Regions from separate parts of the Oerskovia jenensis genome, predicted to be linked through region 1. Evidence: predicted binding sites of a transcription regulator. Region 1 holds the regulator's gene; the other holds the start of a gene.
What was found. Region 1 encodes HspR, which represses chaperone genes until heat shock. Its sites were predicted from a motif close to AAGTTGAGTCNNNNNGACTCAACTT; they were not measured.

Region 1 (5,580 bases):
CGGGCAGGTCGCCCACGAAGAACACCACGCCCTGGGCGTCGACGTCACCCGTGTTGCGAGCCGTGAGCCGGACCGCGGTCGCGCCGGGGTTCACGAGCGGGCTGACGGTCGGCGTCACCAGGTCGACCTCGGCGCCGTACGACGGCACGGGCGCCGGCACGTACTCCTTCATCACGGGGGTCAGGCCCTTGCCGTGCACCGTGCCGCCGAACGTGTAGCTCCCGCCCCGCGAGGCCTGGACGGTGACGACGAGGTCCTTCGTCTCCCCGGGAGAGAGCACCCCGACCGAGCACGTGACGAGCGACGACCCGTCGCTCTGCGGCGACGCCGGGCCGCAGGGCAGTGCCGCGAGCCGGATCGCCGGGACGACGCCCCGGCCTGCGGTGACCGCGGAGGTCACGACCGAGACGTTCGGCGGGAGCGTCACGTCGACGACGACCTCCTCGGCGGACGTGCCGCCGGAGTTGGACGCCGTGAGGGTCAGGTCCTCGGGGTCGCGGGGAGCGAGCGTGAGGGGGGCGAACGCGAGGTCGAGAGACGCCGGGGTCGGCGGGTCCACGGGGACGACCGGGTCCGGTGCTCCAGGGATGACGGGGACGACCGGGGTCAGCGGGAACGTCGGAGGCACGAGGGGCGTCGTCGGCTCGCCCTGACCGGCCGGCGCCGTGTCGGCCCCCGCAGCAGCGCTGCCGTTCGAGGCCGGCGCCGCGGGGTCGGCAGGCGCCTCGGCGAGCGGCGCGGTGTTCGCCGGGGAGGTGGGGTCGTCGCTCGGGACCGAGGGCTGGCTCGTCGGAGCGCTCGTAGGAGCGCCCGACGGCGACGTCGAGTCCGACGGGTCGGGACTGGCACCCGCGCTGGGGGGCGGGTCGGACGAGAAGCCACCGGACACGGCGACGACCCCCGCGCCGACGGCCGCGACCGCCACGACGCCCACGGCGGCGGCGATCAGAGGGGATGCCGCGATGAAGGCCGCCAGGCCGGTCGCGCCGGCCGCAGCAGCGGCGCCCGTGCCGACCGCGGCACTCGCGCCGACGGCCGCGGCCGCACCGAGCCCACCGCTCGTGGCGGCCGCACCGGCCGCAGCGGCCCCGCCCATCGCGCCGGTACCTGCGGCTCCGCCGGCGGCACCGGTCCCGGCCGCGGCCCCGCTGCCACCTGCGGCGGCGCCGGAACCGGCAGCACCGGAACCCGAGGCCCCGGCTGCGCCGCTCCCCGCGCTCCCGCTCGCACCGCCCGCAGCGCCCGTCGCCCCGGCCGCCCCGGCACCGACCGCCGCGCCCCCCCGTGAGCGGGAGCGCCGTGCCGACCAGAGCCAGTCCCGCGGCTCCGAACACCAGCGGTGCGATGACGGCACGCATGCCGTGCGAGACGTCGCCGAGCTCGAGCACGAGCGCGCGGCACTCACCGCACTCCTCGAGGTGGGCGTCGACCTTCGCGGTCTCACGCTTCGCGAGACCGCCACGGACGTAGGAGCCGAGCAGGGGGTTGACGTTCTCGCACCCGGCGCTGCTCGTGCCCGTGAGGTGCTGCTGGAGGTAGGCCTGGCGCAGCCCCTCCCGGGCACGGTAGGCGAGCGCCGAGACACCGTTGGCCGTGAGCCCGAGGAGCGGAGCGATCTGGGCCGGGTTCATCTCCTCGACCTCGGTGTACCAGAGCACGGCCTGCCATCGCTCGGGCAGACCTTGGTAGGCCTTGGTCACGACGGATCGTTCGAACCCCAGGAGCGTGGGGTCCTCGGTCGACGCCATGGGTCCGAACGCGCTCTCGAACGTCTCGATGTCGTCGGTGGGCTGCGTGCGTCGGCCCGCGTTCGACAGGTCGTAGGACAGGCGCCGGACGACGGTGAAGAGGTAGGCGCGGAACGTCACGTCGGGTCCGCCACCGGACTGCAGGATGCCCAGGACCTTGGCGAAGGCTTCGGACACCATGTCGTCGGCGTCCGAGCCCGAGCGCACGTACTGGCGCGCCACGGTGCGCGCCGCGGCGGCATGCCGCTCGTACAGCGCACCGAATGCCGCGTAGTCTCCCGCACGAACGGCGGTGATCAGCTCGGCATCGCTCGTCGGGGCATCGTCCCTCGACGTGTCGACCTGCGTCATGCCCTACCGCCTCTGACTCCGCCTCACCTCGTCAGGCAAGGCTCTCCCGTTCATCCTAGACGGGAAAACTGGTGGTGTTATCTACGTCTCAACGCGGTTTCGCCCGTCTTGTCCGTCTGTCAGGATGACAGAACCGACGGAATGTGCTGCATGTCCGTCGGTGTGTCGAGTGGATGAAAGAGAATCAGGACGCCGCTGTCGCGTCATGAGCACGGGCCTCACACGTCTCATAGGTATGGACCTACGACCTGGCTACCCCGAGCCAGCCGTCGCCTCGCTGCTCGACGAGTGGCAGGCGGCCAGCACGAACAGCGTCTGGCTGCGGCCAGGCGACTGGTACCACCCTGCCGTCGAGGCGCTCGTCGAGGCGCTCACGGACTCCCGCTGCCCGGCCGCTGCGGCCGAGCGGCTCGGTGAGGCCCGCGGCCGCGACGGGATCAGCATCGGCGAGACGATCGACGACCTGACCTGCTTGTTCGACCTCTGGGGCACCGCTCCCGATCTTCGCGTGCTGCGGGCAGTCAGCACCGGGTGGGCCGTGGGCAACGAGGTGGTTCCGGGCGCTCCGCCGACGACCGATCCTCGATCGGGGCTCGTCACGGTCCCCTACCTCGTCCAGCGCCTCCAGGAGACCTACGGACTGGCCGACCGCCTGGGGACGCCGGCTCCGACCACGCACTGCCTCGTCCTGGTGGACGTCGCGGTCGAACGCATCGACGGCTGGCAGAAGGTCGCCCGCGCGGCAGCCATGGGCAAGGTGCTGACCGAGACGTTCGGCCTCGGGCACCCGGTCGCGACGCTCGGTGGCGGGATCTACGCGGCGCTCTGCGCTCGCACGGCCGACGTCGGCCCGGTCCGTGCGGAGCTCCGGCACAGGATCGAACGCATCGCGCTCACGTTCGGCGTGACGGCGATCCTCCGGCGCCCGCCCCGCATCTGGGTCGAGCCCCTTCCCGCGCAGCATGCCGACGCGGCGAAGATGCTTCACGACCTCTCTCGCTAGACCACGCGGTCGTCGGGTGCTCCGGCCGCCCGGCGAGTCCCCCCGCACGCCACGACGCCCCGTCGTCCGGCGAGGGACGACGGGGCGTCGTGGGGGAATCGCGCGTGGGGGGACGGCGCGAGGGTCAGCGGGGGCTGTAGGTCAGGCAGTCGGCGTGGTCCGCGCCCTGGGGGCCGGCTCCGACGCGGATCGAGGAGGCGTTGCACTCGAGCGACTCGTTGTGCGCGCACTCGCCGCGCTGGCAGGCACCGACGTGGGCGATGACCTTGTCCAGACCGCCCTTGGCGGTCAGGGGGATGAACGTGGCGCACTCGGCCTCGCTGCCGTGCGCGGCGATCGTCACGGCGCCGGCGTGGCAGCCGTGCTCGTGGTTGTATCCGCATCCGTCGATCGAACACTCGACGACCTGGGGCATCTCCATCAGGCTGCTCATGGGACTTCTCCTTGCTCGAAGGACAGGGGCGTTCAACCGTGCAATTCCTTCACGGTATTCCTTCGCGCATCCTGTGTATAGGAAGCAAGGCCTCACTCACTTCGGCGGAATTCCGCCATTTTTACGTCACGCACACCGCACGTAATTGCGCCCGGAGGATTCAGGTGCGGGCGAGCCCACCGGGTCGGGCGGGGGGCACGGGAAGGGTCAGGAGCCCCGGCCGGGACGCCACAGGACGAGGGCCCGCGCCTCCGTCGCCTCACCGACGACCTGGCCGCCTGCCCCCGTCTCCTCCCCCCGCGAGCGCCGCACGCGGCGTCCACGGGGCACCACGACGACGTCGCCGCTCACCCCGGCCGCGAACACGCGTCCTCCCTCGAGCCGGGCGGACAACGCGTCGAGGCGGGACTCGAGCCGACTCACCTGCTCCTCGAGCGCGAGGATACGGCGGATGCCCGCGAGGTTGATGCCCTCCTCCTGGGAGAGCCGCTGGACCTCGAGGAGCTTGGCCACGTCCCGCTGGGAGTAGCGGCGACCACGCCCCATGGTGCGGCGCGGGGTCACGAGTCCCAGCCGGTCGTACTGACGCAGCGTCTGCGGGTGCATCCCGGCCAGGGTCGCGGCCTGCGAGATGGCGAGCACGGGGGCGTCGTCGTACGCGTTGAACGGGATCTGGCTCCCCGTGGGGGCCTCGTTCCTCGCCATGCTCTCCTCCTCGCTCTTCCTCGTGCCTGCTGGTCGCCCGCCCGTTACTCGGCCGCGCGCCCGAACAGGTCGGAACGTACGTCGTTCTCGCCGTCGGTCGCGGCGGCGAGCGCCTCGACGGCCTCCTTGGCGGCCTTCGAGAGCTTCTGCGGCACCACGACCTGGATCGTGACGAGCAGGTCGCCCGTCGCCTTGGCGGTCTTGACGCCCTTGCCCTTGACGCGCAGCGTGCGGCCGGACGGCGTGCCCGCGGGGACCTTGACCTTGACGGGCTTGCCGTCGAGCGTCGGGACCTCGATGGTCGCGCCGAGGGCTGCCTCCGCGAACGTCACGGGGACGGTCAGGCGCAGGTTGTGCTTCTCGTCGACCGAGAACACGGGGTGCGGCGTGACGTGCACCGTGATGACCAGGTCGCCGGGTGGGCCGCCCGCGACGCCGGGTCGGCCCTTGCCGCGCAGCCGGATCTTCTGGCCGTCGCGGACGCCGGCCGGGATGCGCGCCGTGATGGTGCGGCCCTCGGTCGTGACGTTGACGGTCGAGCCCTCGACGGCGGGCCGGAACCCGAGCGTGGCCGACGAGTGCACGTCGGCGCCCGCCTGCGGGCGCTGGTACCCGGCGTTGGGGCGGAAGCCGGTCTGGCCTCCCCCGCCGCCGAACATCGACCCGAGGATGTCCTCGAAGCCGCCGCCACCGCCGGTCTGGGTGGAGTACCGCACGCGGCCTCCCCCACCTCCGCCGCCACCGCCGCCGAACATGCCGCCGAAGATGTCCTCGAACCCTCCGGCGCCACCGGCGGGTCCGCCGGCTCCTGCGGAGAAGCGGGCGCCCCCGCCGGCCATGGCACGGATCGCGTCGTACTGCTGGCGCTGCTCGGCGTCGGACAGGACCGCGTAGGCCTCGCCGATCTCCTTGAACTTCGCCTCGGCCTTCGCGTCACCCTGGTTCTGGTCGGGGTGATAGGTGCGGGCCAGCTTGCGGTACGCCTTCTTGATCGCGGCGTCGTCGGCATCCTTGGGGACGCCCAGCGCGGCGTAGAAGTCCTTCTCGATCCAGTCCTGACCGGTCAAGGCGCCTCCTCTCGTAGGTCTCACCGGCCCCGGGGCCGGTGGTGGTGCTTACATCGATAGTGGTCGTGCTCCCGGGGCCCGACGGCGGAGGTCACCTTCACGCGGAAGGTGCGCTCCGCCGTCGGGCGTCCCGGGTCCGGTGGGTGCCCTGTCCCGCAGGACCTGGCACCCACCTTCCGTTTCTACTCCGGTCCGACGACCGAGACGCGCGCGGCGCGCACGATCTTCTCGCCGATCCGGTAGCCCGGCTCGATGACCATGTTGACCGTGGCC
Region 2 (5,580 bases), 950 kb from region 1:
GGGCGCCGTGGCGACGTCCTGTGCACAGCCCCCAGCGAGGAGTGCAAGCACGGCGACCCCCACTCCCCCGCGAAGCAGGACGATACGGGGGCCGCCGTGCTTGCGATGCGGCATCAGGCGGACTGCCACGATCCGAAGGTGCCGTTCAGGGCCTGGCCCTGACGAGCCGTGATGTTGAGGTTGATCGCGTCCGACGTCGACTTCCCGGTCGACCAGGCCCCGTTCTGCCTCACCATCTGACCGCTCGGCGTGAAGTAGTTGATCCCGGCACGGGCCTGGCTACAGCTTCCCGGCGTCGTCCAGACTCCGCTCGTCGTGGCGGTCACGTTGAAGCTGCACCCTGGCCCCGCAGCCCCTCGTGCGGAGGCCGGTCCGGCCGCGAACACCGTTCCGACCACCAATGCTCCGGTCGCCAGCACTGTCAGCATCTTTCGCTTCATTGCGTTCCCTCCTGCCATCCCCCTGCGGGACGAACAGGACCATACTGTCGACGGCCTGTCCGCCCCGCAAGAGGTTCGGAAGGACTTCTCACGTATTGATTGGGACGCGCGTGCACATCAACGCTGGACGGTCAGCTCCAGCCCTTCACCCTCGACCTGCGACCGGTCGACGACGATCGTGTCGCCGTCTGCGACCTCGCCCGCCAGGAGCTTGCGCGCCAGGCGGTCGCCGATCTCGCGCTGCACCAGGCGGCGCAGCGGGCGCGCCCCGTACGCCGGGTCGAAGCCCTCGAGCGCGAGCCACTCGCGCGCGGCGGGCGTGACCTCGAGCGTGAGGCGACGGTCCGCGAGGCGCTCGCCGAGCCGGTCGACCGCGATGTCCACGATCCGCCCCAGCTCGTCGAGGTTCAGCGGGTCGAAGATCACGACGTCGTCGAGCCGGTTGATGAACTCCGGCTTGAAGTTCGACCGGACCGCCGACATGACGGCCTCACGCTTGGCCGCGTCGTCGAGCATGGGGTCCACGAGGAACTGCGAACCCAGGTTCGACGTCAGCACCAGGATGACGTTGCGGAAGTCGACCGTGCGGCCCTGGCCGTCGGTCAACCGTCCGTCGTCGAGGACCTGCAGCAGGATGTCGAACACCTCGGGGTGCGCCTTCTCGACCTCGTCGAGCAGCACGACCGAGTACGGCCTGCGCCGCACGGCCTCGGTGAGCTGGCCGCCCTCCTCGTAGCCGACGTACCCCGGAGGGGCACCGACCAGGCGTGCGACGCTGTGCTTCTCGCTGTACTCCGACATGTCGATGCGCACCATGGCGCGCTCGTCGTCGAACAGGAAGTCCGCGAGCGCCTTCGCGAGCTCGGTCTTGCCGACGCCCGTGGGGCCGAGGAACAGGAACGAGCCCGTGGGACGGTCGGGGTCGGCGACGCCCGCACGCGAACGCCGTACGGCGTCCGAGACCGCCGCGACCGCGGCCTTCTGGCCGATCAGGCGCTTGCCGATCACGTCCTCCATGTGGAGGAGCTTCTCGGACTCGCCCTGGAGCATGCGGCCCGCGGGGATGCCGGTCCACGCGGAGACGACCTCGGCGATCTCGTCCGCGCCGACCTTGTCGGCGATCATGGGTGCCTGCGGCGCGGTGGCGGACTCGTCGCTGTCGATCGACGCCTCCTCCTGCTCGGCGGCCTGGAGCTGCTCCTGGAGCTGCGGGATCTCGCCGTACTGGATGCGGCCCGCGGTCTCGAGGTCGCCCTCGCGGATGGCCCGCTCGACCTGGACGCGCAGCTCGTCGAGCTTGGCGCGCAGGTCGCCCACGCGGTTGTGGCCGGCCTTCTCGGCGTCCCAGCGCGCGGTCAACGCGGACAGCTCCTCGCGACGGTCGGCGAGGTCGGCGCGCAGCTTCTCGAGACGCTCGCGCGAGGCGGGGTCGTCGGACTCAGAGAGCACGACCTCCTCCATCTCCAGGCGCGTGACGGCGCGCTGGAGCTCGTCGATCTCGATGGGCGAGGAGTCGAGCTCCATGCGCAGGCGCGACGCGGCCTCGTCGACCAGGTCGATCGCCTTGTCGGGGAGCTGGCGGCCCGTGATGTAGCGGTCGGACAGCGCGGCGGCGGCCACGAGCGCCGAGTCGGCGATCGTCACCTTGTGGTGCGCCTCGTAGCGCTCCTTGAGACCGCGCAGGATCGCGACGGTGTCCTCGACCGAGGGCTCGCCCACGAACACCTGCTGGAAACGACGCTCCAGGGCGGGGTCCTTCTCGATGTGCTCGCGGTACTCGTCGAGGGTCGTCGCGCCGACCAGGCGCAGCTCGCCGCGGGCGAGCATGGGCTTGAGCATGTTGCCCGCATCCATGGCTCCTTCGCCGCCCGCACCCGCACCGACGACCGTGTGGAGCTCGTCGATGAACGTCACGACCTCGCCGTCGGAGGACTTGATCTCCTCCAGGACGGCCTTGAGGCGCTCCTCGAACTCGCCGCGGTACTTGGCGCCCGCGACCATGGCCGCGAGGTCGAGCGAGATGAGCTTCTTGCCCTTGAGCGAGTCGGGGACGTCGCCCGCGACGATGCGCTGGGCCAGCCCCTCGACGACGGCCGTCTTGCCGACGCCGGGCTCACCGATCAGGACCGGGTTGTTCTTGGTGCGGCGCGAGAGGACCTGCACGACGCGGCGGATCTCCGAGTCGCGCCCGATCACGGGGTCGAGCTTGCCCTCGGCAGCGGCCGCCGTGAGGTCCTGGCCGTACTGCTCGAGCGCCTTGTACGTGCCCTCGGGGTTGGGGCTCGTCACGCGGCCCGAGCCACGGACCGCGGGTAGCGCCGAGCGCAGCGCGTCGGCGCTCGCCCCGGCGTCGCCCAGGATCTGCGCGGCGGGCGAGGAGCCCGCGGCGATGCCGATGAGCAGGTGCTCGGTCGAGACGTACTCGTCCCCCATGCCCTGGGCCTCCTTCGAGGCCAGGTCGAGCGCGGCCGACGTGCCACGCGACGCGGTGGGCTGGGCGACGGCCGAGCCGCTCGCGGTGGGCAGCGAGACGAGCGCGGCACGCACCTTCTGGCCGATGGCCTGGGCGTTCGCGCCCACGGCGTCGAGCAGCCCGACGGCGACGCCGCCCTCCTGCGTGAGCAGCGCGGCGAGGAGGTGCACGGGTTCGAGCTGGGGGTTGCCGGCGGCCGAGGCGGTCTGGATGGCCTCGCCGATGGCCTGCTGGGACATGGTGGTGAACTTGGTGTCCATGGGGTCTCCGGATACTTCAGGGTCTGGGTCTACCTGGAACAACAGGACCTGACTTGAGCCTATTCCACTCAACTCTGTCCGTCATGTCGGCCATGCGGTGTCGGCGCGGCGGGCACCGACACCGAACCGGCCGACGACGCCCCCTTCTCTGCGCCACCGATCCACGGGATGCTGTGGGGCGTGACTACACGACGGCTCGAACCTCCTGCCACCATCGCACCGGACCACAGCGAGCGCACCACGGCGTCGACCGCTCGCCCGATCGCCGAGGAGGCCACCGCGGACGCGGGGCGCGCCACGGGGAACGTCGCAGGCGCATCAGAGGGAGGTCTCTGATGGACGTCACGCTCCTCCTCGTCGTCGCCGTAGTGCTCGCGGGGCTCGTCGTGATCGGTGTCGTCACGTGGCTGCTGCTGCGCCCCAAGAAGGTTCCTGCGGCGCAGCCGTACGACCACGGCGCACCGGCTGCGGGCTATCCGGGACCTCACGGACAGGGCGCGTACCCGGGGCAGCCGGGGCAGGGTGGGCACCCGGGGCAGCCGGGATACCCGGGGCAGGCCGGCCATCCGGCCCAGGCGCCGCCGCCCGCCCAGCCCTACGGCCTCCCTGGCGAGCAGCAGCCCCCGCACCAGCCCTACCCCGCGCAGCCGCCGGCTCCGCCTCAGGCGCCCACGCACCAGTACGCCCCGCCGAGCACCCCGCCCGCGCCTCCGGTACCTCCGGTGACTCCCAGCGGTGCGGCCGCGCCCTACGCTCCGGCGTCCGCAGCCCCCTCAGCCCCCGTCGCGCCCGCGACACCCGCACAGACGTGGACCGCGCAGGTCACCGAGCCCGGTGGCGAGCAGGTCGACGACTCGGAGATGGACGAGTCGACGCGGCTGCGGGAGGACCTGCGGCCCGCCGCGCCCGCCACACCACCGGCTCCCCCGGCTCCCCCGACGGGTCTCACCCCGCCCGCCTGAGGACCACGCCACGTCCTGTCAGAGCGAGCGTGACCCCGAGGTCACGCTCGCTCTGACAGGTCCGCCCCCGCGGTGGACAATGGCGGCACCGCGGCACCGCCCGAGTCCGCGCGCGAAGGGCAGCACCATGACGCACGGCTGGCAGCAGGACGTCCTCGGACCCGACTGGGTCGCCCGCACGCTCGACCTCCCGGGGGGCGACACCGCGACGCTCGTCCGCAAGGCCACGAGCCCTGTGCCCGACGGCGCCGCGCCGGACCCCGGGCAGCTCGCCGCCGCCCCCGCGGCCCGCGCGTCCGCTACCCACGCTGCCCACGCTGCCCACACCGACGGTGCGACGACCCCGGGGGGTGAGCGGCGCCGTCGGGCCGTGCTGTACGTCCACGGGTTCGTCGACTACTTCTTCCAGACCCACCTCGGTGACGCCTTCGAGGAGCACGGCTACGCGTTCTACGCGATCGACCTGCGCGGGTACGGCCGGTCCCTCGCGCACTGGACCGAGGACGGCAAGGACCCCAACATGATCGACGACCTGAGCCTCTACGCCCAGGACCTCGACGCGGCAGCCGCCGTGATCCGGGCCGAGGGGCACGACGAGCTCGTGGTCGTCGGGCACTCCACGGGTGGCCTGGTCACGAGCCTGTGGGCCAACGCGCGCCCCGGCAAGGTGGCTGCGCTCGTCCTCAACAGCCCCTGGTTCGACCTCAACTCGTCCTGGTTCGACCGCGTGATCTCCACCCGGGTGATCGACGTCGTCGGGCGCTTCGCCCCTCGGCTCGTGGTGGGCTCGCTCGACGACGCCTACGGGCAGGCCCTGCACTCCGGGACCGGCGGCGAGTGGACCTACGAGCTCGGCTGGAAGCCGCACGAGGGCTTCCCCGCGCGGGCAGGCTGGGCGCGCGAGATCCGGCGCGGGCACGCGCAGATCGCGCGCGGTCTGCACGTCCAGTGCCCGGTGCTCGTCCTGACCTCGGCCCGGTCCGGGCCGAACAAGGGCTGGCACCCCGAGGTCGTGACGACCGACAGCGTGCTCGACGTCCAGCACATCAAGGACCGCGCTCCCGGCCTCGGCGACGACGTGACGCTCGTCGAGATCGAGGGCGGCGCGCACGACCTCGTGCTGTCCCCCGAGCCGGCGCGGACGGCGTTCCTCACCGAGGTCTTCGCCTGGCTCGACGAGCGACTGCCTGCCTGAGACTGCAGGTCTGCCCGGGAGGTGACCCTCGAGAACGAGGTTGCGGCCGGTCCGGGGGGCCAGGCGACCTCAGGTCCGTTCTCGGCGGCTCACCTCGTCCGACGGGACCAACGACGGCTCGCTCGCCGGGGACACCGAGATGACGGCCCCGGCGATCACGGGCGCCGCGGTCGCGCGACGTTCGAGCGCGTCGATGCGCTCGGCGACCACGTGCTCGTCGTCGTCCCCCACGAGGTCGACGCTCGCGACC

Region 2: the regulator HspR is predicted to act here: its motif matches at 3,224-3,248, upstream of clpB (ATP-dependent chaperone ClpB).

What each region holds. Positions count from the first base shown of each region.
Region 1 covers NZ_JAFBBO010000001.1:3,011,730-3,017,309, reverse strand. Annotated here, with positions in the region: gene JOD49_RS13600 (DUF11 domain-containing protein) at 1-1,096, opposite strand, end outside; partial or broken gene JOD49_RS20915 (sigma-70 family RNA polymerase sigma factor) at 1,407-2,099, opposite strand; gene JOD49_RS13590 (hypothetical protein) at 2,335-3,102, shown strand; gene JOD49_RS13585 (DUF1540 domain-containing protein) at 3,227-3,535, opposite strand; gene JOD49_RS13580 (heat shock protein transcriptional repressor HspR) at 3,743-4,240, opposite strand; gene JOD49_RS13575 (DnaJ C-terminal domain-containing protein) at 4,285-5,307, opposite strand; gene grpE (nucleotide exchange factor GrpE) at 5,490-5,580, opposite strand, start outside.
Region 2 covers NZ_JAFBBO010000001.1:2,060,133-2,065,712, forward strand. Annotated here, with positions in the region: gene JOD49_RS09260 (hypothetical protein) at 1-129, opposite strand, end outside; gene JOD49_RS09265 (hypothetical protein) at 114-440, opposite strand; gene clpB (ATP-dependent chaperone ClpB) at 558-3,173, opposite strand; gene JOD49_RS09275 (hypothetical protein) at 3,509-4,135, shown strand; gene JOD49_RS09280 (alpha/beta hydrolase) at 4,263-5,330, shown strand; gene JOD49_RS09285 (cation diffusion facilitator family transporter) at 5,400-5,580, opposite strand, start outside.